Regions from separate parts of the Lysinibacillus sp. FSL P4-0201 genome, predicted to be linked through region 2. Evidence: riboswitches for the same ligand, from Rfam matches in the RefSeq annotation. Region 2 holds a riboswitch; the other holds the start of a gene.

Region 1 (15,792 bases), 1.1 Mb from region 2:
AGTTGAAAGGCTATCTTGAATACAGAGACGAAGGTGTAAAAATGAAACAAACCCGGGATTGGATTCCCGGGTTTGTTTTTACTTATTGGCAACTATGACCAATTTACCTGTATCCAGTTCCTTCTCGAATTGAGCAGCTTCCGATTCACTTAATCCGACAGAAGCTAACTTGTTGCGGAGTTCATCTCCACGGGAATTCAACAGGTTCTTCATAGAAGTCAGGAACCCTTGCTCGCTAATGCCAGCTTCTTCTGTCCCGAGTGCTTCGTTAATATCATCTTCACGTTCTTCATAGTGCGCAAAGATGTAAATGTTATCTCGAAGATATCCTTGCGCTTCTAATTTCTCCACTTCTTGTTTCGCCTGTACTACGTTTTCTACTGTCAATTTGACTGTCATTATTGATCCCTCCTATATATGTTCACATTCAATCTATTCCACTATATTGAATGAATAAAACATCTTTTTTGTGTTTAATTATGTTAGAGTGGCATCAACAACTAATGGAATAATAATGAACAAATAGAAAAAACGGAAGTTGTTATTCTAAATCTTTATTCCAAAGCTACGTCCAATTCTTTATAGAGTCGGGCTTTTTTGTTTGCATCAATAGAGGATTTAGAGCAACATCAGAGAATTGTATATAAGTACCATTATATGTAATGAAGAGCTTATAGGAGTTGTATGAAGATGATTGTGACAACTAGACCGTTAAAAATTAAATACAATAAATCAGCAAATACTTTTCAGGAGTTTATGCAAATTAATCACAACAAACATTCTCTTACGAAGGAAGTTGTTTTTCTACGATATATCGGTATACCTGATTCTGTAGATTTTTATAAAGATGAGATTCTAAAAATGGAGGAGTATTTCTCCAAGCAAAGCATTTATTATTTACGACTGCATAAGCTTGAGGTCATTCGTAATAAGGAAGATGTAGATAGATTGTCGGAAAGTTGGAGAATGTGGCAGACTGCTGCTGAAAACCCGCAATTACTGTATAAGCTATCTTTGTGCAGTAAATTAGCGAGTGATCAGCTTGAATGGACAAAAAAGCTAAGCTTTAAACAGATGATTCAACTATTTAAAGAAAATCAGCCTTATCCTAATGAAACGTTGTTAAAAAATTTTGCAGTTAAATTTTTGTATTGGATGGATTATTATTTACCACAAATTTTTTCGGGGGAAAATTCAACGTCCCCCAAAATTGTTTTTATAGGTGACATTACGCAGCATGAATTACTATTTTTATATTTCTTATCGTCACTGGGGTGCGATATTTGTTACATGAATCCCAAAGGAGATATTGCCAATTTGTACCCTATAATAGAAGCGTCATCTACCATACATATGTGTCGTCATTTCTATGAAAAAGAAATAACATTGCCTATTGAAAGTACTTCAAGACAATTGAACATTTTTGCTCAAAAAACGAATGCGACAGAGGAGTGGAGCTATGAGCAATTAGCCTCCTTAGCCACATCTGTTGTGATGATTAAGACCTTCGGGGAGGATGACAAGGTTTTATGCTATGGCTCTGGTGTCATTCTCCACCAAGATGGATATATTTTAACAAACCTGCATGTTGTAGGTGGTGGAAAATATTATTCTGTGCTCTATGAAAATGATACCAACGAGTATATTACCCATCAATTTGTGAAATATCATGATATGCATGATTTGGCTATTTTGAAGGTAGACAGAATAAGCCATCCTTTACCTGTAAAAATGGATGGACAATTAGTTCGAGGGCAAAAAATTGTGGCGATTGGCAGTCCGTTAGGATTGTTTAACTCAGTTTCTGATGGGATTGTTTCGGGTTTTCGTGATATTCGGCAAATGTCTATGATTCAATTCACAGCCGCTATATCAAATGGCAGTTCAGGTGGTGCTTTATTGGATATGCATGGGCGATTGGTTGGTCTGATTACAGCAGGCTTCGATGATGGTCAAAACCTTAATTTGGCTGTACCTGCCAATCTAATTTATCAGTTTGCTCAAAACTTTATAGAAATACCGTGTTGAATTTCCACTATTCGACCATTGCTTTTTCTTCAGTAATCTTATAGAATGTAGAACGGTATAAATGAACGATATATAAATCCTTTAATACGGTCCAGAGAGGCTGAAAAGGGCTATGTGATATTTTTAAGCTAATATCTTTGCTTTGTCATGCCCTTTTGTCCTCTGTGACGGAAGGGCTTTTATTATTGTTCCGTACTCCTCTTTTAAAGGAAGTCCCGTGAGGCTTCAAAAGAGAATGGACAAGACAGCTATAATCCATTCACTAAAAGAGATCGACAACTAGAAAATGGAGGCTAAAAAGAATGGATTATCGTAAAAAAACCGTGGTTGCTTCAGTGGCGGGGCTAACGCTAGAAGGAATGGACATTATGTTTATTTCCTTTGCTATGACAATGATTATTGCAGAATTTAATATTGATCTTGCAACAGGTGGATTGATTTCATCCATCACGAATATTGGGATGCTACTGGGTGGTATTATTTTCGGAGTATTAGCAGATAAATATGGTCGAGTAAAAGTGTTTACGTATACGATTATTTTGTTTGCCATCGGAACGGCCTTAACAGGAGTAGCAACAAGTATTGAACAAGTTTATGTTTATAGATTTATCGCTGGTTTAGGTGCTGGCGGAGAATATGGTATTGGGATGGCGCTTGTGGCGGAGGCTTGGCCAAAGAATAAACAAGGCAGAGCATCCTCTTATGTCAGTGTAGGTGCACAATATGGAGTAATTTTAGCCGCTTTATTAAGTGCTATTATTTTACCAACTTTAGGGTGGCGTGCATTATTCTTTGTAGGATTACTACCAGTTATTTTCGCCTTTATCGTACGTAAAAATATTGATGAATCACCAGAATGGTTAGCAGCGCAGAAACAACAAAATAATAAGCAAGAGAACGGGAAATTAGCACAATTATTTGCTTCACCTCGTATCACCATGACAACACTCTCCCTAATTCTAATGGCTACTGTTCAAATCGCAGGCTATAATGGTCTAATGATTTGGCTACCTTCGATGTTACAGAAATCGCAAGGTTTATCGGTTTCAAGCTCAGCATTGTGGACAATTAGTACCGCAGTTGGCATGATCATTGGAATGCTGACGTTTGGCAGATTTATGGATCGTTTTGGTGCAAAGCGAACATTCGGGATATTTTTAGTAGCCTCTGCATGTGCTGTATTCTTTTACTCGTTTGCAACAGGTGCAGTAGCGATATTAGTAGGCGGTGCGGTTGTAGGATTCTTCTCTAATGGAATGTTTGCAGGGTATGGTGCATTAATTAGTAGCTTTTATCCAGTACACATTCGCAGTACAGCAACAAACACCATTTTTAACTTTGGACGAGCTATAGGTGGGTTTTCACCAATCTTTGTAGGCTTTATTTTACAAAGCTACGATATGACTGTCGTGATGATTTACTTAGCAGCACTGTATTGTATTTCCTTTATCGTTATGCTAACGCTTAAGAGCTCAGGGAAGGAATTGCAAACAGCATAATTTTATAGAGCACGAAAGAACGAATTCCAATTATGTAAATGGGATTCGTTCTTTTCTTATTAGTATTTAATTATAATAAACCTTTTGAACGTTTTTCAGCGATTTCAACAAGGCGTTTTGTAATCTCTCCTCCAACTGAACCATTTGCGCGAGAAGATGCTTCTGGCCCAAGCTGAACGCCAAACTCTTGTGCAATTTCATATTTCATTTGATTGACAGCCTCATGTACTCCAGGTACTAGAAGTTTATTTGAACTGCGGTTATTGTTAGCCATTGTTCTCACCTCCTTGACCTTAGAATGGTTGCGATTAAATTTTTCATACATTTAAAAAGTAGGAAATGCACACGCTATTTGCTAACAACAACAACTTGTGGAAAGCTAGCAATAATCAGCAAACTCTCTGTTATAATTAAGCCTGGCTCTTTACTATATAAGGTTAATTAAAGGAGGAACATATAATGACAAATAATGATATCTTAATTCGTTTACGCTATGCGTTCGATATAAAAAATGTAGATATGGTAGAAATTTTTAAACTTGGTGGCATGGATTATTCAAAGGAAGAAGTATTAAATATGCTGATTAAGATTAATGATGAGGAAGAAGCGCCAGAGGAATACATCAAATGTAATAATAAAATGTTAGAGGCATTTTTAAATGGATTAATTACTTTTAAACGTGGGCCTCAGAAACCAAGAGAAGGACAGGCTGTTGGACCTTTACCTGTGTCAGGTAAAGAAAGCCCAAATAATATGCTGCTAAAGAAAGTAAAAATTGCTTTAGCTTTAACAACTGAGGAGATGCTTGAGATTTTATATGACGGCGGCATTAAAGTTACAAAAGGTGAATTAGGTGCTATTTTAAGAAATCCAAGTCATCGTAATTATAAAGAGTGTGGCGATTCATTCGTACGAAATTTTTTAAGGGGCCTAACATATAAATATAGAGCATAATGCACAATGGATATCAATCATAAAGTGCCATTTTTTTCTTTAAAACTCGTTGACAATTTGTGACGAAAATGTGTACAATAAAATTATCACAAAATGTTCACAAAAAAGATGAAAAATGTTCACAGACAAAGGGGTGCTTGTATGATTTATTTTGACATCTTATTAGTAGCTATTGCATGTATTACAATGCCTTTTATTGTTGCAGTTATGTTAGATATTTTTTATGCGGAACGAAAAAAAGTACGCTTTTCATTACGTCGTACTTCCGTATGGTATATCGCTATGTTTGCGTTATCCTTTATACCATCCGTATTACTTGTCACACAAAACGTATAATTTATTCAAACACTTAGGGGTAAGTGAATTGAAAGTGGACAGCTACAACGCTAATTGAGGTTGTAGCTGTTTTTATTTTGTTCAATAGATGAATCATAATTAAGTAATTTATATAATTATTAATGAAGGAACAGCTAGTATAAAATATGTATGTTTTAAGTAGAGAGCATTGACTACTTTTACCTACTGTGTTAATTTTGGTAGGGAAATATAGGCAAATTTACTGAAAAGTAAAGACGCAAAGCTACAGGTCTAAGGCAATAAATGCTATGGCGGCTGAGTTGCAAAAGAGTGCTAGTTGTATCATTCTCATTCTAGTTTTTGTTCTTTTATGCCTATTTCTTTTGAAATAGGCATTTTTTTGCAAGTAAAGTTCAAAGGAGGAAAAGGGGAAATGAAGTTGTTAAAAAACACATCATTAAAAAATAAGCTTTTACTAACAGTCTCTATCGTTGTATTACTGCTTATCGCTATTATTACGACGCAAAGTATTAGTGAATTGAATAATCGGATGAATGTGGATTTGGAGCAAGAATTAAAAAGTGTTGGTTTATTAACAGCTATGAACTTAGACAGTGATGAAGTAAAAGATTTGCTGTCCGAAAAAGGGGAAACAAACGCAAAGTTTACAAAGATCCAAAAGCAACTTGATATGATTCAGGACCAGCAAGGTATTATGAGCTGGAGTTATATTTGGGATGTCAAGGATGAGGGTGGCGTCAATCCAATTGGCTATACCTCTAATCTAAATGAAGTATATGAAGCCGGTGAAATTTTTACTGATTTAGCGGATGAACATGTAGAAACAGCAAAATTAGCTATTGAAAATAATAGTACAGAGGTAACTGATATATTCGAGGATCCTTTTGGTTCTTGGAGAACGGTTTTTAGTCCTATTAAAGATGATAATGGCCAACTGATTGCCCTATTAGGGATTGATTACTCCGCTGATTATATCAATACGATTATTAAAACAAGTGTGATTAAGCAAATTGTCATTGCCATTATCGGCATTTTAATTTTATTAGTTTTAGTTTACATAATTATAGATCGACTATTAAAGCCACTGAAAAAAGTAGTGAACGTTGCCAATCAAGTGGCAAATGGTGAATTAATAGATGTGGATTTAGAGACATCGAAGGATGAAATTGGTAAATTATCTGAATCCATTCGTACAATGGTGGCTAATTTGCAACATATTATTTTAAACATACGCAATACATCCAATCACGTTTCTTCAGCAGCCAATCAATTAACGGTACATGCTGGTGAAACTTATAACAGCTCAACAAATATTGCACTAGACATGAATCAAATTACACAAAATGCTGAGGCCTCGATGACCATGACAGAGGAAACAGCTGCTGCTATGGAAGAAACTGCAACAGGTATTCAGCAAATTGCTGATTCTGCAAATGTAGCTGCGGAATCCTCTATTTCAGCATCACAGGCTTCTGAACGAGGCAATGAAGTTGTACAACAAGTTATTGCTCAAATGGAGTTAATTAATGATTCTGTTGAACAAATAGGGACAACCATTAATGGACTACATGTTAATACTAAAAAAATAAGTGAAATTGTTAGCTTAATTACTGCTATAGCTGATCAAACAAATCTATTAGCTTTAAATGCTGCGATCGAAGCGGCACGAGCAGGTGAACACGGTAAAGGCTTTGCCGTTGTTGCGGATGAAGTGAGACGCTTAGCTGAACAATCCTCTCAATCAGCAACAGAAATTTACAATTTAATTAGTTCTATTCAGTCTGATTCAAACGCTTCTATCACGGTTATGGAGAAAGGTAAAGAGGATGTTAAGGTAGGGATGGCATTTACCAATGAAGTAGGCGAAATCTTTAAAGAAATTCTTACTTCCTCAGAAGAAGTAGCTAGCCAAATACGTGAAATTTCAGCAGCCTCACAACAAATTTCTGCATCCTCAGAAGAAGTGGCGGCATCTGTTAATAATATTAAACAATCTGCAGAGCAGTCAGCAGAGTTCTCTTCAAATGTCTCGAATTCTACACAAGAGCAATTATCTACCATGCAGGAAGTAAAGGATGCCTCTTCATCACTGGGCAAAACAGCAGAAGAGCTGCAAGGTCTAGTGGCAAAATTCAAATTGGAGAATGATCATAATGGACATTAATTTTACAGGAAAAAATGTTTTAATTACAGGCTCTAGTAAAGGAATCGGTAAAGCAATTGCTTTAGGCTTTGCGCAACATGGAGCCAATATTTTAATTAATTATATTGGGGATGAGCAAGAGGCAGAAGCTGTACGTGCAGAAGCAGAAAAGTTGGGTGTGAAAGCTTTAATATTCCACGCAGATGTTTCTAACTCTCAAGAAGTACAAGCGATGCATCAATTTATGGACGAGCATCTCGGAAATCTTGATATTCTTGTAAATAACGCTGGATTTGCACAGGGTTCCAGCATTACAGATTTAACGGATGAGCAGTGGGATCGTATGATTAAAGTTCATTTATATGGCTGTTTCTATAATTGCCGTGAAGCAGCTAAAAGAATGAAGGAACGTAATACAGGAAAAATCATCAATATTTCATCTGATATTGGTAGCTTGGGTTGTGAAGAATTCACGCATTATTCAGCTGCAAAGGGTGCTATTAATGCTTTTACAAAAGCTTTAGCAAGAGAATTAGCACCTTCTATACTTGTCAATGCAGTTGCTCCTAGTGGAACATTTACGGACATTCTACAAGAGTTTGGCGATAACTATGTGGAGGAAGAATCCGCAAAATATCCATTAAAACGTTTAGCACAACCAGAAGAAATTGCGAAAAGTGTATTGTTTTTAGCCTCTAATCATGCTGACTTCTATACAGGCCAAATTTTAACGCCAAATGGTGGGGTCGTAATGAACGGTTAATGGAAAACGAAGGAGTAAATAATGTTAAATATTATTATCTTTTGCTTATACTTATTATTTATCTATTATATTGGCTATAAAGGCTATAAGCGTGTCAACACAGCCGAGGATTTAATTGTTGCTGGCTGGAGCATGCCTTTATCCGTTGTAACGGGTAGTTTAGTTGCTGCATTATTAGCAGCTCCCTTCTTTTTTGCAGCGGTAGGCTCTGGCTATACAAGTGGTGGCTTTGAAGGTTCGGCAACAATGGGTGGTTTAGGGACTTGTATGATTCTTGGAGCACTCATTTGGACAAAGCCATTACGACGTTTAAAGGGCTGGACATTAGCAGATTACTACGGTTTACGCTATGGCAGTAAAAAGCTAGGAGCCTATACAGGGGTTGTTATGGCAATTGCTTTTGGAGTTTTTAATGCAGCGGCGTTAACAGTTGGTGGAACGTATATTATTCAGCAATTGTTGCAAATTGATTTTATACCTGCGGCGCTTCTATTTGTATCGCTAACGGCTATTTATTCAGTTATTGGTGGTTTATGGGCAGTAGCCTATACTGAAATCGTACAAGGTGCGCTTGCAGTGGCAGGTATTTTGGGTATTACCATTTTTATTTTGTTTTACTATCCAGACGTTACATTTAATCCCGAGTGGTGGAATATCAGTACATTATTTGAGAAGGCAGGAGCAGAATTCTGGACTTTGTATCTTGTACTAGCACTTGGAGATATCCCTGCAGTTGACCTTGGGCAGAGGGTAGCTGCTGCAAAAAGTCCACGGGTGGCACAACGAAGCATGATTATTGCTGGTATTATTGTCATTGCAATTAGCTGGATTCCAGGGATGCTAGGGGAAGCCTTTAAGTCTATTTATCCTGAAAGCACAAACCCAGAAACATTGATGCTTACCTTTGCACAAGGTTATTTTCCTCCTTTATTAGCAGCTATTTTCTTAACAGCCATGGCAGCCATGGGGATGTCTACAGTAGCTGCATGTTATGTAGCGACTTCAGGGATTGTGACAAAGAATATTTATTTAGATTTTATTAATCACAATCCTGATCCTAAGAAGCTATTAAGATTTTCGCGATCTATTATTCTAGCTAGTGCTTTATTAGGTTTAGTGCTAGCTGTAAGCTTCCAAAAAGTAATTGATTTAGCTTATTTAGCTTGGGATATTATATTCGTAACAATATTCTGGCCAATCGTTTTAGGACCATTTTGGAAACGTGTCAGTACACCAGCAGTTTGGGCAAGTATTTCCGTTGGCTTAGTTTATTACATTGTGACATCACTAACATTCGTACCTAGTCTGACAATCCAATCAGAAGGCTTCATAGGTCTATTAAATGAATTATGGCAGGCTCCTGTATTTTCAGGTGTTGTTATAACTGGTATCACAATTGTCGTGGTGAGCATACTCGTTCCGCCATCTGAGCATGTTCTTGAGATGCATAAAATAGAAAAAGATAAAACATTAGACGACGTAAGTAGTAAAGAAGAGCTAATTGGTCGTTAAAAGCAAAAGCACGGATTCATTGTAAAGTTCAATGAATTCGTGTTTTTTATTAGAATGAAACGATAGAATCAAGAATACTATTGCTAGTACATCATCTGAATTTTTCTAGTGATTATCTTGATAAAGGCGGGAATTGGATGAAAAATATTTTCTTCATTTTATTAGGGATTGTCTATCTTTATCTAGCAAATGCCATTGAATTAGTCATTATTAAGCAACTATTTTTTTTAATCGGGCTGGCTTTAGTCGGTCTAGGGAGTATCCGTTATTTAAAAGAGCGTTATATTGCCATACAAACTTTGACAGCCATGACGGAAGCTAGTGAGGAGGAGATAATGGCTATTCCTCATACACAATGTACAGTTTCCAATGATGCTTTAAATGCTTTACTGTTAAATGAACAGACAAACATGCTTATTTTCGCCCGAAGAGAAGCTTTAGACGAAGAACTAAAAATTATAGAGGTTCCATTTAACAGAATATATGAGGTTGCCATCATGGAAGATGAAGTATTTACGGTTAGAACAAAGAATCATCTAATGAGTGGTTCCTTACTTGCTGAAGCAGATGAAATAGAAGAAGAGGAGGTAGAAGAAGATACAATTTCACAGCTATCGCTAAAGTTAGTAGTAGATCATTTATCAGAGCCTATTCAAGAATATATGTTCATGGATAATAGTGAAGATCCAATATCAAAAGAGGAGGATGACTATAAAGAAGCCATAGAGCTTTGTGAGAAATGGTTTCAAAAGATAAGTGTTATTATTAAACGTCATGAACTGGAACGAGTGCCAATAAGTCATTGGCAATAAGAGAGAAGGCTATCTCAAAATAGAAAAATTTGAGATAGCCTTTGTTGTTTAGATGATTAAATTTTAAATTGCTGTAGCTGCGTATTTAACTCTTCGGCCATTCCAGCAAGCTGATTTGCACTTCTAGCGATTTCATCCATTGTAGCGGCGGTTTCCTCAACAGTTGCTGTTGTTTGCTCAACGCCAGCAGCGGATTCCTGTGAAATGGAGGCCATATCATCAATAGAAGCATTAATGGTTTCCGAATTTTGAGCAAGCTGATTTAAATTCGTTGTAATCGTTGAAATATTAACTATCATATCCCCAACAGCATCAGAAATTTTTTCAAATGTTTCATTAGTTTCATCGAGCTGTGTGGTTCCTCTTCTTACTTCCTCATAGCCAGTCTGAAGGGCAGATGTTACATTGCCAGTTTCACCTTGAATACGCTGGACAATTGTTGCAATATCCGTGACAGAGAACTGTACTTGCTCAGCAAGCTTTCGGACTTCATCTGCCACAACAGCAAAGCCCTTGCCATGCTCACCTGCTCGTGCTGCTTCGATTGCTGCATTTAATGCAAGTAAATTTGTTTGGTTTGAAATATCATCGATAACTGACACTAGCTTGGATATTTCGGCAGACTGTTCATTTAAATTTTCTACCTTTTTCACAGAGTCTAATACAATTTCATTTATTGTAGCCATTTGTTTGGTAGATTGCACCATTAAACTTTTCCCTGAAACCGTTAATTTTTGAACATGACTAGAATGTTCGCTTAATTCAATGCCCTCTTGTGTAGTTTCATGAATGCTACGCTTAAATGCTGTCATTGTTTCTGCCAAATCACCTGTGGTAGATGCTTGTGTTTCTGTACCAGATGCCAGCTCTTGCATCGTTACTGTAATTTGCTCAGTACCTGCTTGTACCTCATTCGATGATTGAGCAAGTTCTTCACTACTAGCTGCTACTGTTTCAGAAACCGAGTAGATAGACTGGATCGTTTGTTTTAATTTTTCGTTCATGTCATTGGCTGCTACCATTAATGTTCCAATTTCATCTCGGGCTTTTACAGGCAGAGGCTCTAGTTGCAAATTTCCATCTGCTAATTCTTTCATCCGGTCGGCTACTACTGTAACAGGTTTAGAGATGGTACTGGCTGTGATAAAGGCAATTAGAATACCAGCTATAGTTAGAATCAAGCTAAAGGCGATACCAATTGTTCGATTCTCAGAGCTAGTTGATACAACATCATTACCGACATCTGTAATGGCTTTAGCTCGTTCATCTGCCAGTTTTTCGTAACCATATCGCACTTTCGTTACGAGTTCATGTGTATCCATTAAATTTTCTAAAGCTAATTCTTTATTGCCCTTTTGGTAGATATCAAATACCTCTGTATTGACAAGGGTACTCCAATCACGAGCGATTACTACAAGTTGATCGCGTTCATCTGATTTTTCATATTTGTCTAGAATAGCATTATTTTCCTCAGCCATTTTGCGATACTCATCAAATGATTCTTTGTATTTTTCGTCGCCTGTCAACACATAATTTAACGCTGCAGATAGACGGACACTCATAGAGAGTGCTAAATTTTTACTTGCATTTAAAACAACTAAATCTTCTTTCACTAAATCTTTTGCCTGTTTTTCCATATTTGTATTGGAATTGTAAGTGTAGGTTGTAAAGCTAACTACTAAAACTAACAAAAGAATAAATGCACTTAAAATTCGTGTTTTAAGTGTTTTAAACTTGATAATGCCTTTCATTTTCCCATCCCTTTACTATCTCATTGAGAAATTTTTTCAACACAAGTATTATTTTATAACTAATTATGTGTATTAATAAGCCTTTCGATAGAAATATTTAAAAATAGTTTTTTAGTACAATGATATAATTATTTTCCTTTTCTTAATAGTTAAATATATATAGATGTCTAACAACTAATTTATATGTTTATGTAGAATTTCCTATATAGAAAGAAAATACACCTGAAGCAAAATGCTTCAAGTGCCATAAGTAAAGGATTCTCTATTGTTTTTGATTTTTCGCCTGGCGTTCCCACTGTAGAAGGGAAGGATAAGGGTCAAAAGCCCATTCAGTTTTTCCATTAAATTTATAAATACCATAATGGAGATGTGGAGGGAATTTGCCCGATGTACCTTCTTTCCCATATCCAGAGCTTCCAACATAGCCAAGAACAGTACCAGGTTTAACAATTGTACCTACTTCAATTTCCTTATGATAGCTACCGAGGTGGGCATAATAGTGGTAGGAATTATGATTGTCGCGAATACCAATACGCCAGCCACCAAATTGATTCCATCCTTTTACCTCCACTATTCCATAAGAGGTAGATAATACAGGCGTTCCATAGCTGGCAAAAATATCAGTTCCCTCATGAATACGGCGTCCACCCCAACCACGATTGGCGCCCCAAGTGCCCCTGTAACTGTAATCAGAGCGGATATTTAGCGGGAAGGTATGTGCATCAAGTTCTATAGTTTTAAAATGTCTGTACAATGTGGAGATGGTAAATATTTGATTGACTGCTTCTTCGCTTCCGTAATATTCCCATAATGCTAATTTAAAATCCTCATCTGTTGTTCCAAATTTCCCTAAATAACTAGCCATCGAAAAAATGACATCCTCATCATCCTTTGGACTAGCGATTCCATCATGATTACCGTCAAGGCCCATTCCTCCGAAATAGCTAATTGTCTCAGGAGAAGTGTCTTCCTTTACAGGATTTAATGCACCTGACCAGTATTCATCAGAAAATTGGATAGCCAAATAGCCTTCTCGTTTAGGGATGTCTTTACGAACTGATTGTAGGTTTCTCTCATACTGATCGATAGCAGCTAAAAAATGCCATGGAATGAGTAATTCATCGAATTGTACATAATAGGACATACGCTGCTGTAAAATTTCTTCTTCTGTAAGATCCTCCTTTGCAAAAGAGGCAGAAGGGTACAGCATAATCCCTAAAAATAAAAATGTGAAAAGAAATATAAAATGGCGATGCAATGATGGACCTCCTTTCTAACGTTAGAATAACCGAAATTTTTATCTTCATTCAGTAAGGTTCTATGTATGAAAACAGTTGATATATCGGCAATTTTTTTGCCCCCAAAAATAGAAATAATAAGAAGAAACTTCATCAAAGAAAAAGTAATGGTATCATCATGCCATTAACTTCATACTATGTTATAAATCAAGCCCTGAATGGAGGGAAGGCTATTAACATTTTAGATAAAGTGAAAAACTATCGCGAAGAAGAAAACAGGCTGAAGTGGGAAGGGACATTTGCAGATTATTTAAACATCATTAGGGAAAGACCTGAAGTTGCTCAAACAGCCCATTCACGCGTCTACAATATGATAAAAAGTTCTGGTGTAGAGGAACGCGATGGGCAAAAAATGTACAAATTTTTCGGACAAGAAATTTTTGGGCTTGAAACAGCAATTGAAAGACTGGTGGAGGAATATTTCCATCCAGCAGCACGCAGGTTAGATGTTAGAAAACGTATTTTATTATTAATGGGACCAGTTAGTGGTGGTAAATCAACTATCGTTACCTTACTAAAACGCGGATTAGAGCAATATTCGCGAACTGATGAAGGTGCAGTTTACGCAATTAAGGGATGTCCAATGCATGAAGATCCGCTCCATTTAATTCCACATCATTTGCGTAATGAGTTCTTTGAGGAATATGGGATTAGAATTGAAGGAAGTTTATCGCCTTTAAATACAATGCGTCTTGAAAAGGAATACGATGGACGCATTGAAAATGTAATGATTGAACGTATTACTTTTTCAGAAGATAAACGTGTGGGTATAGGGACATTTACACCATCAGACCCTAAATCACAGGATATTGCAGATTTAACAGGAAGTATTGATTTTTCTACAATTGGTGAATTTGGTTCAGAGTCGGATCCTCGTGCTTACCGCTTTGATGGGGAGCTGAATAAGGCCAATAGAGGAATGATGGAATTCCAGGAGATGCTAAAACTAGATGAAAAATTCTTATGGAATTTATTATCATTAACGCAGGAAGGAAATTTCAAAGCAGGAAGATTTGCTTTAATTAGTGCAGATGAGTTAATCGTTGCTCATACAAATGAAACAGAGTATCGTTCATTTATTTCGAACAAAAAGAATGAGGCATTACATTCTCGAATTATCGTTATGCCAATTCCCTACAACCTCAAAGTTAGTCAGGAAGAGCATATTTATGAAAAGATGATAAAAGAGAGCGATATGTCCCATGTCCATATTGCACCGCATGCTTTAAAGGCCGCAGCAATCTTTTCGGTTCTCACTCGTTTGGAAGTTCCGAAAAAACAAGGTGTGGATCTAATTAAAAAAATGCGCTTGTACGACGGAGAAAATGTGGAGGGATTTAATTCCGTTGACTTAGAGGAGCTGAAGAAAGAGTTCCCGAATGAAGGCATGAACGGTATTGATCCACGCTATATTATTAACCGTATTTCTTCTGCTATTATCCGCAAAGAGATACCATCGATAAATGCATTAGACGTTTTACGAGCATTGAAGGATGGGTTAGATCAGCATGCATCGATTTCTCAAGAGGATCGTGAAAAATACATGAATTACATTGCGGTTGCTCGTAGAGAATATGATGAGATTGCTAAAAATGAAGTACAAAAGGCTTTTGTGTACTCCTATGAGGAATCGGCAAAAACATTGATGAATAACTACCTTGATAATGTAGAGGCATTCTGTAATAAAAATAAAATTTATGATCCACTTACTGGGGAAGAAATGAATCCAGATGAAAAATTAATGCGCTCGATTGAGGAGCAAATTGGCATTTCAGAAAATGCTAAAAAGGCATTCCGTGAAGAGATTCTCATTCGAATTTCTGCCTATGCACGAAAAGGTAAACGTTTTGATTATAATTCTCATGAAAGATTACGAGAGGCCATTCAGAAGAAATTATTTGCAGATTTAAAAGATATCGTTAAAATTACTACTTCTTCTAAAATGCCAGATGAATCTCAACTGAAGAAGATTAATGAGGTTGTGGCAAGGCTTGTTGATGAACATGGCTATAATACAACATCAGCAAATGAGTTGCTACAGTATGTAGGAAGTTTGCTCAATCGATAACTTGATGTGCATTGTTCCAATTAAGATAGGAGTGTCCCATTTTTAGGGCACTCCTTTTATTATCAGGAGGAGAAGATGTCCGAGACTTTGAAGAGATACTTTAGAGCATGGTCGAAAAAAATCTGGACGTTTGAGGCGTGATTGATAAATATACAATTGATTTTATGAAAAAAGTTCAAAAATTTAGCTCACAAGCATAGTATAGAAAAAGCGAATTTGATAGATGGGTGAGGATAAAAATGACTGAACACGAAAATAAACGCTTTGTCATTTCTCAGGAAAATTGGTCCCTCCATCGTAAAGGGCACCAGGACCAACAACGCCATATGGAAAAAGTGAAAGATGCGATTAAAAATAATTTACCTGATTTAGTTAGCGAAGAAAGTATTGTGATGTCCAATGGTCGCGAGGTTATTAAGATACCAATTCGGTCACTTGATGAATATAAAATTCGATATAACTATGATAACTCTAAGCATGTAGGGCAGGGACAAGGGGATAGTAGTGTTGGAGATGTAGTAGCGCGGGATGGCAGTAAGGCCAATCAGGCTCCAGGTAAAGGAAAAGAAGCGGGTGACAAGCCTGGCCAAGATTATTATGAAGCGGAAGTCAGTATTGAGGAAATTCAAAATGTTTTATTTCATGA
Region 2 (15,792 bases):
TCAGACTTTTTATTTTGGTAGTATTGTTCAATGATTTCAACTCTTCTGACGTTGTGCTAAAATGATACATATACTATAACGTGGAAATACACGTAAACTAAGGGAGTTTTACAACATGACAAGTCGTTTAGTAGAAGAGTTTTTTGAGCTCGTACAAATTGATTCGGAAACAAAACATGAACAACTAATAGCACCAATTCTTGTAGATAAGTTAACTGCACTTGGATTTTCAGTGATTCAAGACGATGCACATACGCGTAATGGACATGGGGCAGGTAATATTATTGCCACATTAAAAGGCACATTGGATGTAGAGCCAATCTATTTCACTTCTCATATGGATACTGTCGTTCCAGGAAAAGGCATCAAACCGTCTTTACGTGAAGATGGCTATATCGTATCAGATGGTACGACGATTTTAGGTGCCGATGATAAAGCAGGACTAGCTGCTCTATTTGAGATGGTCAAACGTTTGAAAGAGCAAAATATTGCACATGGCGATATTGAATTTATTATTACGGCTGGTGAAGAAAGTGGCCTTGTTGGCGCTAAAGAGTTAGATCCAGCTAACATTAAAGCAAAATATGGATTTGCGGTTGATAGCGATGGCAAAGTTGGTGGTATCGTGACAGCAGCACCATTCCAAGCGAAAATTTTCACAAAGATTATTGGAAAAACGGCACATGCAGGGGTTGCTCCTGAAAAGGGCATTTCTGCCATAACAGTCGCATCAAAATGCATTGCTCAAATGAAACTAGGTCGTTTAGATGAAGAAACAACAGCGAATATTGGGCGTTTTGAAGGTGGACAAGCGACGAATATTGTTTGTGACGAAGTGACAATCCTTGCAGAAGCACGCTCTATAGACAAAGCTAAATTGGATGCGCAAACAAAGCATATGCAAGATACGTTTGAACAAGTAGCTGCTTCTTTAGGCGCACGTGCAGAGGTAGAAGTGAAGCTAATGTATCCAGGCTTCCGTGTAACGGAATCTGATAAAGTAGTTCAGGTAGCTATGGCTGCTGCACGCAATATTGATCGTACACCGACACTAGGCATTTCTGGTGGAGGCTCAGATGCAAACGTCATCGCAGGCTTTGGTATTCCTACAGTTAATTTATCTGTTGGATACGAGGATATCCATACAACAAATGAAAAAATACCAGTAGAAGAACTTGAAAAATTAGCAGATTTACTAGTAGAAATCGTCAAAGAATCGGCGAAAAACTAACAGTCGAATAAGGATGTGACCCTATGGAAAGTGTCAAAGCAGTCGTTTTTGCTTGTGGGACAGAGGAGTATGCTGTACCTGTGGAGCAAGCGATTTCAATTGAAAAATTAGAGCAAGTAACACCTATTCCTCATTTACCTAACTATCTTCTAGGCTTTACAAGAATTCGCGGTGAGCTTGTACCTGTTCTTGATTTTGAACGCATACTGTACAATCGTTCATCGAATACAGCAACTGCTCGTATCATTGTGTTGAATACAGATGTTGTTAATTATGGATTACTTGTTACAGAAGCACGTGAAATTCTTGATTTCGATGAATCAGTACTTCAGCAATTGGGTCTAGTCAATTATAGTAAAACACGCTATTTTACTGCGGTAGCTAATCTTGAAAATCGAATGATAACATATGTTGATCCAAAAATACTGGTTAATTCATTAGAGGGCATTCGAGAAATTATCGATTATTTACACAAAATGCTTGAAAATGAAAAGGAAAACGTAGAGGCTTAAGTACTCTACGTTTTTTTATGTTTGAATAGTAAATTTAACCTGTATTTTGTCGTTTTTACCTGATCATACATGTGACAATTATGCATTATACCTACAGACAAACAATTACTAACCGCGTATGATAATGATTAAGAAAAAACTGAAAAAGGCAAACTTCACCGAAAGGGAGGGACGCAAAGCCATGAGTCTAAACACTATAATTTCAGTGCAAGATTGTCAGGTTGCCAGGTTCTGTTCTAGGAGCCGTGGCGAGTAGAATGGAGTTAGTTCGTATGAAGAGACAATTAAAAGTATGGACCGCACTAATCGTCATCATGATTAGTTCATTAGCTTTATCAAGTGGAAAGGTTGATGCCATGTCTATACAGGAAAAGGCTACTTGGCTGTGGGATACATCCCTCATCATTGATGACCAAGAAAAAATATTATTATTTTTAGAACATAACGATGTCAATAAAGTTTATCTGCAAATCGATCAAGGCATAGCGAGCAATGACTATAAGCATTTTATTAGTAACGCTTCTCACAGAGGTATTCGCATTTATGCATTGGATGGTGCTGCAAGCTGGGTTTCAGCTGAGGGTAGTCGAAGCCAAGACGAATTGTTTAATTGGTTACATACATATAATGAGAATTCAACTGAATCTGAGCAATTTTCTGGGGTTCATCTTGATGTAGAACCTTATTTAAATAGTGAATGGAGCTTACATCAAGCACAAACGATAGAATCCTATCAAACACTAATAATGAAAGCAAGTGAGAAAGCAAGTCAGTTACAACTTACTTTAGAAGTAGATATGCCATTTTGGTTTGATGAAGTTCAGTATAATAACCAATTTGGAAAAGGGTTATTAGCTGATTGGGTCATTGACCATGTGGATAGTGTGACGATCATGGCCTATCGTGATGCTGCAAAAGATATTATCTCTATTGTAGAACATGAAATCGCTTATGCTTCCACTGTGAATAAATCAATTGTAATTGGTGTAGAAACAGGCGCTTCAGAGGAAGGGGAAAATATTACTTTTTATGATAATGGAGAAGCCTTTATGAATGAACAGCTTATACTTGTTCAGCAACATTTTTCAAATAACGATGCTTTTCATGGAGTAGCCATTCATTATGTGGAGAATTGGATGACCATGCGTCCATAAAAAAAGTCCTTCCAGTGTTAAACTGGAAGGGCTTTTCTATTGGTATTAGGACAGTCGACCACTGTAGTCCTCGAATTTAAATTCACGAATGACTTTAATACCTTCTTCATCATTATAAGAAACGATAGATGGTAAGTTGACACCGTTAAACATATGGTTTTTCACCATTGAATAATGAGCCATATCTGTGAATACAAGACGATCACCTGGTTTTAATGGCTGTTCAAACGAATAATCGCCAATCACATCACCAGCTAGACATGTTAGTCCGCCTAAGCGATATGTGTGTGCTAATTCATTTGCTTGTCCAGAACCAATAATCATTGGACGGTAAGGCATTTCAAGTACATCAGGCATGTGACATGTTGCTGATGTATCTAAAATAGCAAGATCCATTCCATTTTCTTGAATATCTAGCACCGTTGCTACTAAATAGCCTGTATTAAGGGCTACTGCTTCACCTGGCTCAAGATAAACAAGCAGGTTATACTTTTCTTGAATATAATTAATGATGTTCACAAGTTTTTCTACATCATAATCATCACGTGTAATATGGTGACCGCCACCGAAGTTTAACCATTTCATTTGGTGTAAAACATCACCAAATTTTTCCTCAACTACTTCAATAATACGCTCTAATGTATCAGAATTTTGTTCACACATCGCATGGAAGTGTAAGCCATCGATACCATCAAGCTGTGATTTATCAAAGTTAGCCAATGTTGTACCAAGGCGAGAGTTTGTGTAACAAGGATCATAAAGAGCTGTTTCAATTTCAGAGTATTCAGGATTCACACGAATACCACATTCAATTGTTTTACCAGCAGATTTAACTTTATCCTTGAACTGAGCCCATTGGTTAAATGAGTTAAATACGATGTGGTCCACATAGCCTAGAAGCTCGTCCATTTCATGCTCAATATAAGCAGGTGCATAAACGTGAACTTCTTTGCCCATTTTTTCATAGCCAAGACGTGCCTCATGCAGTGAGCTAGATGTAATGCCCGCTAAATATTCCCCTACTAGTGGGAATGTTGAATGCATAGAGAAGCCTTTAAGGGCTAATAAAATGCGGCAGCCTGTTCGATCTTGAATTGATTTTAAAAGCTCAAGATTCTTTGTTAATAATCGCTCATCCACTACATAAGAAGGGGATGGAACTTTTGAAAAATCAATTGGTTTCATCGGCTTAATTCCTTTGCATCTAAATCAAGGTCTAATAATTCTGGGTTATGGCTTTCTTGCCACGGTAGACCCCATTTATTTAGTGCATCCATGAATGGATCTGGATTGAAATCTTCCACATTCCATACACCTGGTTTACGCCATTCACCGTTCATCACAAGCATTGCACCGATCATAGCTGGTACGCCAGTTGTGTAAGAAATCGCTTGTGAACCAACCTCGTTGTAGCACTCTTCGTGGTCACATACGTTGTACACATAGTACGTTTTTTCTTTGCCATCTTTTAGACCGCGAATGATACAACCGATGTTTGTTTTACCTTTTGTACGTGGTCCAAGTGAAGCTGGATCTGGTAATACCGCTTTAAGGAAATGGATTGGTTGAATCATTTGCCCTTCGAATTCGATTGGCTCAATTGATGTCATACCTACGTTTTCTAACACTTTTAAGTGTGTTAAGTATTTTTCAGAGAACGTCATCCAGAAGCGGATTTGTTTTAAACCTTTGATATTTTTTGCAAGGGATTCAAGCTCTTCATGGTATAGAAGGTAAATATCTTTTGGTCCGATTTCAGGTAGGTTATACACTTCTTTTTTCTCAAGTGGTGCAGTTTCAATCCACTCGCCTTCTTTCCAGTAACGACCATTCGCTGTAATTTCACGAATGTTAATTTCTGGGTTGAAGTTTGTTGCGAAATGATATCCATGATCTCCCGCATTGGCATCCACGATATCGATATAGTGGATTTCATCAAATTCATGTTTTTGTGCATGAGCTGTGAAAACGCCTGTTACACCTGGGTCAAAACCGCTTCCAAGTAATGCAGTTAAGCCAGCTTTTTCAAACTTCTCTTTATAAGCCCATTGCCATTTATATTCAAATTTTGCCGTTTCAGGTGGCTCGTAGTTTGCAGTATCCACATAGTGCACACCTGTCGCTAAGCAAGCATCCATAATCGTTAAGTCCTGATAAGGTAGAGCCACGTTAATCACTACATCTGGTCCGAAAGCTTTAATAAGCTCAATAACCTCTTCTGTATTGTCTGCGTCTACCTGTGCAGTATGAATTTTTGTTTTTCCGCCATCTAGTTTTTCTTTTAGAGCGTCACATTTTGAAACAGTTCTACTTGCGATACAAATTTCCTCAAATACGTCCGAATTTTGAACACACTTGTGTACCACAACACTGGCAACTCCGCCAGCTCCGATAATCAATGCTTTACCCAATTGTCTACCCCCAAGTTCATATAAAGTATTGTCAAACAAGCTGATTATACAGAAAATTGATATACTACTCAATCATTGTTTTAAAATTTTCTACAAAAAATTTTATTTTTCTACAACAATTAGACGTATAAGGAGGGGAATGCCTCGGAAAAGAAGGGAATCATGAATAAATCTACAACGCCATTTTAGTAAAAATAGAGGAAAATTGCTGTTGTATAGACCTAAATAATTGGTGAAGTTATATCACAATTCATCCAAGATACTACGACATCAAGTAAATATTTTTCTAAATGAATGTTTTGACATAGTATCTCTACCGATTGACGATTTGATACCAACTACTAAATCATTTCTACTAACTTTACATAAAAAAATCCCTCTACATATAGAAAGGGAAGGAACCACATTAAACGTGCTACAGGTATCTGTGTACTGGAAAATGATGCATATTATTTCAGAAAACGATTGGATACTTGTTGTTTTTCTTCCCCCCATATATAGAAGAAAACCACAAGCAAAGTACTAAAAAAACCCATCACAAGAGCATACGTACTGAGGGCTACTCCCACTTGACTTTGCATGGCATAAATAAAAATGGCCCCTATTGTTAACAAGTTGCCTGTAACAATCGATACTAGATGAAAGCGTTTATTCATAGCAAGCCCTCCTATTAGATGAATTGGTAATGCTCAGGATTTAAGATAATTAACTTCAATTATCGCACAATTCAGAACTTTTTCCAATGTTTTTATCTTACTAGAATAATTAAAGATGCTTTTTTAATACATCTTTTTGTAGTATGATGAAACACAAAAGGAATATTCATAGATTATTACAAGAAAGGGGAGAGGATGGATCGTGAAATTACGCAATTCATTAACTTTTCAACTTGGGACGATTATCGCTGGTATTTTAGTGGTGATGCTAGGGATTACTTCGTTCGCTACATACATAACTGCTTACAATAAACTTTATGATGCTGCTGGTGTTGAGGCCTATGGCTGTGCCAATATTACGACAGGTTTGATCAATCCGCAACAATTGGACAAGGCCATTCAAGGCGACAAGGCTGTACAGGAAAGCATTGGGAACGATTTGAACTGGACAACAGGTCATAAAGATATTTTCCAAACACAATATATTTTATCGTTGGATGGCACATTATTAGCGCTTGATGATCATTTGGCTGAAAAAGGTTATGCCCCTGGTGATCAATTTTATTTAGATAAAGAAGCTATTGATATGTTGCTTACGCATAAGCATCCAACATACTCACAGCCTTATACCTATGCAGGAATGGACCGTTTATCTGGCTATGCCCCTATTTTTAAAGACCATGATTCCAGTAAAGAAATTATTGCCATTAGTGTCATCGACTTTGATGCTAATATCGTGAAGGAGCGAACATGGGATGTTGTACGAAATGGGATTTTAATTAGTATTTTCCCTATGCTAATTGCTTCCATCATTACAGGCTTTTTAATTCGTCGTAAAGTAAGACCGATTAGTGTGCTGATTCAGCAGGCGAAAGAAATTGCCAATGGTAATTTAGCTGTACCTGAAACAAAAATTAACAGTAAAGATGAAGTAGCGGATTTAGCGAATACATTAAATCGAATGACAGCTAATTTACAAAATATGATTATGACGATGCGTTCCACTTCTAACACTTTAACGAATAACGCAGATGAAACCGCTTCCACCCTGAACGATATGAGCAATACCATTCAAGGTGTCGCTAATAATATCGAAGAGGTAACAAGTGCCGTGACGGCAGGGATGCACCATGCTGAAAATGCGACAGATGTTCTTACTTCTTTAGCGCAGGACCTTCAAATGATTCAAAGCAATACCAATAACAGTGCTGATAATGCTAGACAAACGATGGAATTAGCAACAGAGGGTGAGCGACTAGCAAAAGATATAAGCAATGATATGGCATTAATCCACAGCGGATCGGGTGAGGTACAACAAACAGTAGAAAACTTGGTTACATCTGCAACCAAAATTCAAACGATTACAACGTCTATTGCAAACATCGCATCACAAACAAATTTGCTAGCACTGAATGCTTCCATTGAAGCGGCTAGAGCAGGGGAGCATGGCAAAGGCTTTGCTATTGTTGCTGAGGAAGTACGGAAGCTTGCTGAGCAATCTAATCAAGAGGTATTGCAAGTTGAACAGCTTATTCAGGATATAATGAAGCATGTGCAGCAGGTCATGTCATCTACGAATGATAATACGCAATATATTGAAAAAGGAACAGAGACAGTACGTCTAACCGCACAATCTTTAGGAAATATTTCTACAGCAGTGGCTGCAACAGTAGAAGAAATGATTACCATTTCTAATGCTATGACCGCTGAAAACGAAAAATCTACACGTATTGTGCAGATGATTCAACAATTAACAGAATCTATTCGTGATATAGAAGAAACGATGAATATGATTACTGTCGCAGCACAGCAAACAACTGCAAGCATTGATGAGGTGGCACATGGCTCTAATGAAACAAATCACATGGCACACACACTCGAACAGCATGTAAAGGCGTTTAAATTAAAAGAATAATAGAAAGATTAGGACATGTTGGCTTTTGCTTATACTACTTAAATGGTAAACTAGCAATAAGATTTTTCTTTTGCGAAGGTGAGGATTTTAATGGTGGTAAAACAAATGAACGAGCAAGTTCAACAAGTTAATGACTTATTTTTGAGTGGTCAAGTAAAGGAAAGTTATCAACTAGCTAAAGAAATATTGGGCAATGATACAGCGATCGCAGAAGAGGTTTATCAAGTCATTCAGCAGCATGTGGCAATGCTAGAGGCAAATGGGTATGCAAATATGCCTCAGCCTACTGATGACAAAGCAAAGCAAAGTGTGGAACGTACAGATGGTTCGTATCCAGAACGAGATGTTCTCGCAGCTTATATAGGTAGTCAGGATGATGAGCAATTTGGTAAAGTGGTCGATGAATTATTAGCAGGACCTATAGAAGCGCAGGCGAACGCCTACTATACAATGGCAGAATATTATGTCCTTGCAAAAGAACAGGATAAGGCATCAGTACAGTATGCGGAGGCAATCAAATTGCAGCCTAATAAGGCATTGTATTGGGGAGCATTTGCACAGTTTTTAAATCGTCACGAAGGTAGCCCTTATTTGGCATTAAGACTGATTGAAGAAGCAATACTCCTAGATGGAATGAATCCTCGTTGGCACTATATTCAAGGTAATATATTTTTCCAGCTAGTAGCAGCGACAAAAAATTTAAGCTATTTACCTGCCTTGGAAGAAGCATGGGAGAAAGCTAAAAAACGTTGTACAGCTAAGCAGGTCACATTGAAATTGGATTTGGAGAAGTCAAAAGATTTGTTAGCGCAATGGAAAAAGCAAATGCTCTAACAGGTATCTATTAATAATTATTTCCTTCCAAGTATAATTATGCTATAGTGAAACCATAAACGGACGTATGAAGCTTATCGATGACATGAAAGAAGTGTTTTTTTGAGTTTATATGTAGCGTATGTATTGGTAGGACTTGCCATTGCCATGCCTGTAGGAGCTATTACAGTAGAAATGACAAAGCAAGGACTCAAAAATGGTTTTATGCACGGCTGGGCAGTTGGACTTGGTGGCATGACCATTGATATTGTATTGGTTTTTGCTTTGTATATGGGACTAGCTTCCATCTTGGCTATGCCTTTAATTCAACTACCTATGTGGATTATTGGAGCGGGCTTTTTATTCTTGTTAGGCTATGATTCTATCAAGAACGCTGACCATGATATTACATTGGCAGGAGAAAAAGTAACCAAATCGTTTTTTGCCTCTTATTTTAACGGCTTACTAGTGGCCATTTCGCCTGGTAATCTTGTTTTTTGGGTCAACGTATTTGGTGTGGTGCTAGCAAAATCTTATGGACAAGGGGAGTCAACGAGCTTTTTAATTATTGCTGCTGGTGTTTTAAGTGGAATTTTACTCCACGATATCGGTTTGCTGACCATTGTCTCGGTTACTCGTAAAGCTATGAATCGGAAGATGATTCGGACATTTACCATTGTCGCAGGATTCTTATTGATTGGTTTTGCTTGTTATTTTATCTATGAATTTATACAAGGAATTAAGATTTATATATGAAAAGTGCGATCTCTAAAGATCGCACTTTTTTTATTGCGCAATAGCCTCAGTATGCTCTTTTAAACAAGCTAAAATTTCTTCTGCTACTTCATGTGCTAATGCTAGTTCTGAAGTAAAGCCAACACAAGAACAATTCATCTCACCTAAAATATAGCAATCTTCTCCGACTTCATTGGTATCTAGCATAAAGTCGGCTGTCCAGATTAGCGGTAAATCATAATTGCCTAGTAGGTTTGTTACTTGAGGGAGCTGCTTTAAAAAGTTTTGTACCAGCTCTTGCCAGTCTTCAGGTTTGTCATAGCGATATTGAGCGCCAGAGAATAGAGTTGCACTAAAGGCATCCTCGGTAGCAGCTGGTTTTTTATGTACGACGTGTACAGGATGATCGCGCAACATGAATAAGCGGATTTCGCCTTCTGTAATCCTTGGAAGAAAGCGCATATCGATTAACATACCATTCGTCCCTGTAATATACTGCTCACAAAATGTCATAAAGTCGCCAAGCTGCCAATATTCTACATGATTGTCTTTTGCTTCAGTACATTTGATTTGTGCATCAAGTGGCACTTCAGTGATACCCTCTGCTAGCGGTTCCACCAATTTTACACGCCAAATACCTTCTCCAGTTGAACCACGATTTTGCTTCAAAACACGCTCTGTTAAGGCTAAGGAAGTAGGGAATTGTTTTTTGAATGCTTCGATTGTGTAGTAGGCAAATGTATCATCAGGTACTAAATTTGTTGTCGTCAGTTTTGATAATACGTCTTTTGAACCATAGCTAATCATGGCGTCTGGATGTGGCATCCCTATAACGCCAGCTTGGCATAGCTCTCGTAGCATAGCAAAGTACTCATCCTCATGCTGTAAGTTGCCTGGGTTAATACGAGATACATAGGCAATACCATGTTCCTTAACATAGTGAAAGATTTCCTGCTTTTTTGTGATATCAAAGAAGAGTACCTCTGCATCCTGTCCACGTTGCTGTAGCGCTTCCACCATTGGCATTGTATCTGGGCGATAGCCATCTGGGCCTTTATCTGTGCCGCCTTCCACCTCGAAAAAAATAACTTTTTTATCCATAAAATACCTCCTTATATCTGTTGTTATGTTCAGTATAGTAGACAAATAAGGAGAAAAGATAGATAAAATATGTAAATTTTATGTATAAATTCATATATTACTATCTCGGTAATAGGAGGTATTGACTATTAAAGTTCATAACTCTCTTAATTTTCTGTTTTCAAGCTTGCTTTTTCTGAAATACTGTAAGGTATAAAATCATAAGAAGAATTAGCAATGTACCAATAAACTGATAGCCACCAAAAGCAATCTTTAACCACCAAACACTTGTGATGACAGCCATTAATGGTTCAAGACTACCTAGTAGGCTTGACTCCTTTGGTGAAAGATAGTGCAAGCTAGCAATATAAAACCAAAAAGCGAGCATTGTCCCAAAAATAACAATAAAGAGAAAATAGGCAATGGTTGAAAACGTCCAATCAGATAGATCGATAGCCCATGGTGGGTGAGCTATACTCATAACTATACCACCGATGATCATCGACCAGCCGACAACTAGTAATGAATGGAATTGCTGTAAAAGTGGGATGGCATAAATGGTATAAAATGCAACAGAAAGACCAGATAAGATACCCCATAACACAGCCATTAAAGGAACGGACAATGTTGAAAAAGAACCGTTTGTTAATAATAAAAAGGTCCCCACAAGTGTAAGTGACACAGCTATACCATCCTGCTTTGTCAATGGACTTTGCCTCGTTAGAAAGTAATAAGCCATGATAAACAGTGGTGCTAAATATTGCAATAATGTGGCTACAGCTGAATTACCAATAGCGATTGACATCATATAGGTGTATTGGACAGCAAGCATGCCAAGTAGGCTAAATAAAATTTGTCTAAAAGCATTTTGCTTTGTGCGCCATATGACGAAAATGGATTCATGCCGATGGGTCATTTTATATATAGCTATTAGTAACAGACCTGCTAAAAGTAAACGACTAGAAACAAGCCAGCCGACCTCTAAATTGTCCTGCTGAAATAGTCGTTGGGCAACGGTCCCTCCGATTCCCCAGAAACTTGCTCCAAGAATAACTAGTAGAAAGCCCAGTGTACGTTTATTTTGGATAATTTGATTCATCTGTTTACATCTCCTAAACTATCAATATAAGATGATTATAAAGTGATTAAGTGGAAATAAATATCGATTTAATCCAATAAAATATCAATATATTGAGGTGTTAGAGATGCCGTTAACACATATTAAAATTGCCAAGGATTTACAAGAATTAACCTTGCATGGAACAAAAGAATTTCCAGTTGCCTTGTATGAAACGGTTATGCGATTAGAAAGCATGGATTTTCTACCTCTCCATTGGCATAAAGAAATACAATTTGTTTTGATAAAAAAGGGATGTGCTCAGTATCGAGTGGGGACGGACGTTTTTGTTTTGAACCAAGGTGAGGGGCTCTTTATTAATGCCTCTGGATTACATGAAGCAAAGCCTTATCAAATTGAGCAAGCGATCGTTTATTGTGTAAATGTAGATCCAAAGTTAATGGGGGGGCATGAGGGCAGTATCTTTTTCTCAAAATATGTAGAACCGTATATTACAAGTAATCGAATACCTTATGTCAAACTAACAGGAGAGTTGGCACAGAAAGTAGCAACGATTGCGGAATTAATGCGAGAGCAAACCGCTTTTTTTGAGTTAAAGGTACGGAGAGAGCTTCTATTTATTTGGGAATCCATGCTAACCCAATCCTTATTGACAGAACAAATAATGGATTCTGCCACTATTGTGCAGCATGAACGAGCAAAAGCTATGCTAGATTTTTTACATGCACATTATCAGCAGAAAATAGCATTAGAAGATTTAGCTAGCCATGTGTATATAAGTCGCGCTGAATGTAGTCGTTTTTTTAAGAAAATAGTGGGCATGACACCGTTTACCTATTTATGCCAATATCGACTGCGCAAAAGCATAGAATTATTGAAAGGTAATGAGCTATCGATAACAGAAATAGCTGTTAATACAGGCTTTAGTACCGTCAGTTATTATATTGAAAAGTTTAAAGAATACACTGGCTATCCGCCACATGTTTATCGTAAGAAGTTTTTAAGTGTGAAAAATAATTGAACGTGAATGGAAATAGGACCATCTTTTATTCTCAAATTCTATACAAGATGAACCATTTGGCATAAAGTAAAATTATTAGTAGAGAGGGGGCATTGTGAATGATGGTCTTAAAAAGTAAGCAAAATATTTGGCTAGCCTTATTATTAGTGGTATTAGCGAGTAACTATACACTCTATAATACAGGATTTGGCACATCCCTTTTACCTATCGAAACAAATGGTGTTGTCATGGGCTCATTAATTGACTGTATTGTGGTGGTGCCTGTGCTATTTATGCTTTATAAAGGTAAATTTTCATTAAAGCAAGCCATCCTATTAGCTGCAGCTGGCTGTATTGCTGCACGTTTTATCATTCCTATGGAACACCTTCAGCCTTATGTGGCAGTGACATGGGCTGGCTTTGCGATTGAAGGGTCTATTATTCTATTAGAAATTATCCTAGTGGCAACACTTGTACGATACCTGCCAAAAATCCTAGGGGAAGTGCGGAGAAGCTCTTTACCAGATCTCTTTTCATTTTCAAAAGCTGTAGAAAAACATGCACCCAAGCATCCAGTTATTCAGATGATCTGTGCTGATTTATTAGTGCTTTATTATGGTTTCGCGAGTTGGAAAAGACAAGAACGACAAGGTTTATCTTTGCATAAAAATTCTAGCTATATCGCTTTTCAGCTCATGATTATTCATGGGATTGCTATTGAAACGATTGGTATTCACTGGTGGCTACATGAAAAGTCAATGATACTTTCCATTGTGTTGCTTGTTTTTAATATTTATTCAGTAATCTTCTTTCTTGCGGATATGCAGGCTATTCGCCTAAACCCTGTTTATGTCACAAATGATACATTGTACTTATCTCTGGGATTAATGAAACGTACTGAAATTCGTTTTGATCATATTGCTGAAATCATCGAAGACAAGGAGCGGTTAGAGGGAAAATTATCAAAAGATACGATAGACTTTATAGCACGTGATTTTGGTGAGGCCTATCCGCATTTTATTTTGAAAATGAAAGAGCCTGTGGAAGTAACGTTTATGCTAGGGATCAAGAAGCACTATAGTCACATAGCCATTAAAGCAGACCAGGTTCAAGAATTTAGACAAATGCTTGTAGAAGGAATGGCAATGAGCCAACATCATTAAAATTACTTATAAAGTAGTAGTCAATGTTTTGTGATCAAAACATTGACTATTTTTTTATTGATTGATTTTAATACTATTTAAACTAATTTTAACCTTGGAATTTTATAGTTTTAATGTACTGAGAATGATTGATTTACAGGAGGGCTTTGTTTTAGCGAAAGATTGATAGGATGAAAATTGTATGCCTGAGATAAAGGGGAAGTGTAATAAAAGCACGAATTAGTACATGATTAAAAAACCGCAATGTTCAACATGGCTATATGGAAGTACCAATAACGAATAGATCAATCAAATACAGTCTATGACAGAGTAACAGCCATCCTTTGGTATGTAGTGAACGGATTGAAATGACAAAATTCCAGCCTGCACTAGCAGAATTAAGCACGAAAAGACGATATGAGCAGATTGCATATTATGTAGAAACACCAGATCACTTGTTCCAAAATTTTCTTTAATAAAAGGCGAAGCGCATTTATTGGAGAAATATTATAATAAGCTTATTGAGCAACATACCATTTCTGACAGCATCCCAAAAATTTTTATTCCCGTACATCCAATCGATGTTCTTAAAGAACAAGTAATGTTAGAAAATGTAAGAGTAACAAAAGATACGAAAACAAAAACCTCGGCATCTTTCTAGTCGATCAAAATCTACGAGCAAGTATTCCTTTACTGGTGTTTTTATGTAAAGGATATCTGTCCTATTATGATCGACACTACAACAAGTAAAGAGGAGTTATTGAGAAGCGCTACTATCTGTTCATTCGAAGAGTCTATCATATTACACCAAAGAAGTTAGAGGGCCTCGTTTTTAGCTTTGCTGGACAATCAGTTAAACAAATAAATCTAAAGGTAGCATTGCAAAAATATAAAGCGGTTACAAAGATGATATATAACTAGCATAGAAGAGGAGGGATTGTGTATGAACGATTGCATTCTTTTACAGTCTAGTCAAGATTGGCATCTACAGAGAATGTATATGAAGAAGTTTAACAAACTGGTACTGGTAAAAAGTGTTCATCATAATTCAGCAGAGACAAGAGCCAAACTACAATATGAATTTTCCTTGTTTTCGAATGAGCAAAATCCTTGGTTATTAAAGCCAATAGCTATTGATTATATAGATGATCAATATGCGATCATCTATGAAAATTTTAATGGAGTCCCCTTAAAGCAATTCAGTAATAAATTGATTTCTTTGCATCAATTTCTCCAGATTGCCATTGACCTTGTCAATATTTGTATGAAAATGCAACAAAGTGGTTTACTTTATCTACACCTACATCCTAATCAAATCTTAATCAATCCTAATTCTTTAAAAATAAAACTATTAAGCTCTGAATTTAGTACAAAATATGATGTAGAATCTCCAGTTGTGATTGAAAATCCCTATGAACGACTAGAACAGCTACCCTATTATGCACCTGAGCAAACTGGCAGACTTCATTTAGAGGTAGACTATCGGACAGATTTATATGCACTGGGGACCATTTTTTACGAAATACTGGGCGGTCAATTGCCTTTTCAAGCAAAGGATGCCGTCGATTTGATTTATGAAATCATCACAAAAAAACCAGAACCATTGGTAAGTTTAGACAGTCGTTACCATTCATTGCTTTGGGAAATGATTGAAAAGCTATTAGCTAAAAACCCAGCTGATCGTTATCAAAGTGCCATTGGTTTGAGAGAGGATTTGCTACAAATCCAACAGAAACTTTTAGTAAACGAACCGCTTGAAAATTTCCTGCTTGGTGAACAGGATTTGCATCTGAATACGGGACTGTCTACTAAGCTTTATGGGAGAGAATCGCAATTCGCAGAGCTTTCCTCTGTTTTTCGTCAGGTTGCAAAAGGTGACAAAAAGATGGTTACGATATCAGGACAAGCAGGGTATGGAAAGTCCAAGTTAGTTCAAGAATTAAAGGGTGAAATAGCGGCCGCAAAAGGCTATTTTATTACAACTAAGTATGAGCAATTGCAATTAGAAAATGACTATTCCATTGTTATCCATCCTTTAAGGAGTTTATTGAAATTTATTTATATG

What was found. Region 2 has a riboswitch for cyclic di-GMP ahead of MKY76_RS14655 (amidase). Riboswitches for the same ligand answer to the same signal wherever they lie in the genome.
Region 1: it holds a riboswitch for cyclic di-GMP, as region 2 does, so the genes downstream of both, MKY76_RS20370 (HAMP domain-containing methyl-accepting chemotaxis protein) here and MKY76_RS14655 (amidase) in region 2, are expected to answer to the same signal.

Annotation. Positions count from the first base shown of each region.
Region 1 covers NZ_CP151995.1:4,020,672-4,036,463, reverse strand. The annotation lists gene MKY76_RS20400 (general stress protein) at 79-399, opposite strand; gene MKY76_RS20395 (trypsin-like peptidase domain-containing protein) at 691-2,028, shown strand; gene MKY76_RS20390 (MFS transporter) at 2,331-3,527, shown strand; gene MKY76_RS20385 (alpha/beta-type small acid-soluble spore protein) at 3,598-3,801, opposite strand; gene MKY76_RS20380 (DUF1456 family protein) at 3,987-4,481, shown strand; gene MKY76_RS20375 (hypothetical protein) at 4,623-4,817, shown strand; cyclic di-GMP riboswitch class I at 5,021-5,106, shown strand; gene MKY76_RS20370 (HAMP domain-containing methyl-accepting chemotaxis protein) at 5,212-6,963, shown strand; gene MKY76_RS20365 (SDR family oxidoreductase) at 6,953-7,705, shown strand; gene MKY76_RS20360 (sodium:solute symporter family protein) at 7,727-9,217, shown strand; gene MKY76_RS20355 (hypothetical protein) at 9,355-10,029, shown strand; gene MKY76_RS20350 (HAMP domain-containing methyl-accepting chemotaxis protein) at 10,086-11,780, opposite strand; gene MKY76_RS20345 (M23 family metallopeptidase) at 12,043-13,038, opposite strand; gene MKY76_RS20340 (PrkA family serine protein kinase) at 13,251-15,146, shown strand; gene yhbH (sporulation protein YhbH) at 15,386-15,792, shown strand, end outside.
Region 2 covers NZ_CP151995.1:2,899,635-2,915,426, reverse strand. The annotation lists gene MKY76_RS14665 (M20/M25/M40 family metallo-hydrolase) at 116-1,231, shown strand; gene MKY76_RS14660 (CheW domain-containing protein) at 1,255-1,743, shown strand; cyclic di-GMP riboswitch class I at 1,881-1,972, shown strand; gene MKY76_RS14655 (amidase) at 2,016-2,897, shown strand; gene nspC (carboxynorspermidine decarboxylase) at 2,943-4,082, opposite strand; gene MKY76_RS14645 (saccharopine dehydrogenase family protein) at 4,079-5,308, opposite strand; gene MKY76_RS14640 (hypothetical protein) at 5,758-5,964, opposite strand; gene MKY76_RS14635 (methyl-accepting chemotaxis protein) at 6,167-7,879, shown strand; gene MKY76_RS14630 (hypothetical protein) at 7,985-8,713, shown strand; gene MKY76_RS14625 (LysE family transporter) at 8,816-9,448, shown strand; gene MKY76_RS14620 (Cj0069 family protein) at 9,479-10,528, opposite strand; gene MKY76_RS14615 (DMT family transporter) at 10,689-11,606, opposite strand; gene MKY76_RS14610 (AraC family transcriptional regulator) at 11,713-12,606, shown strand; gene MKY76_RS14605 (beta-carotene 15,15'-monooxygenase) at 12,705-13,748, shown strand; gene MKY76_RS14600 (ATP-binding protein) at 14,671-15,792, shown strand, end outside.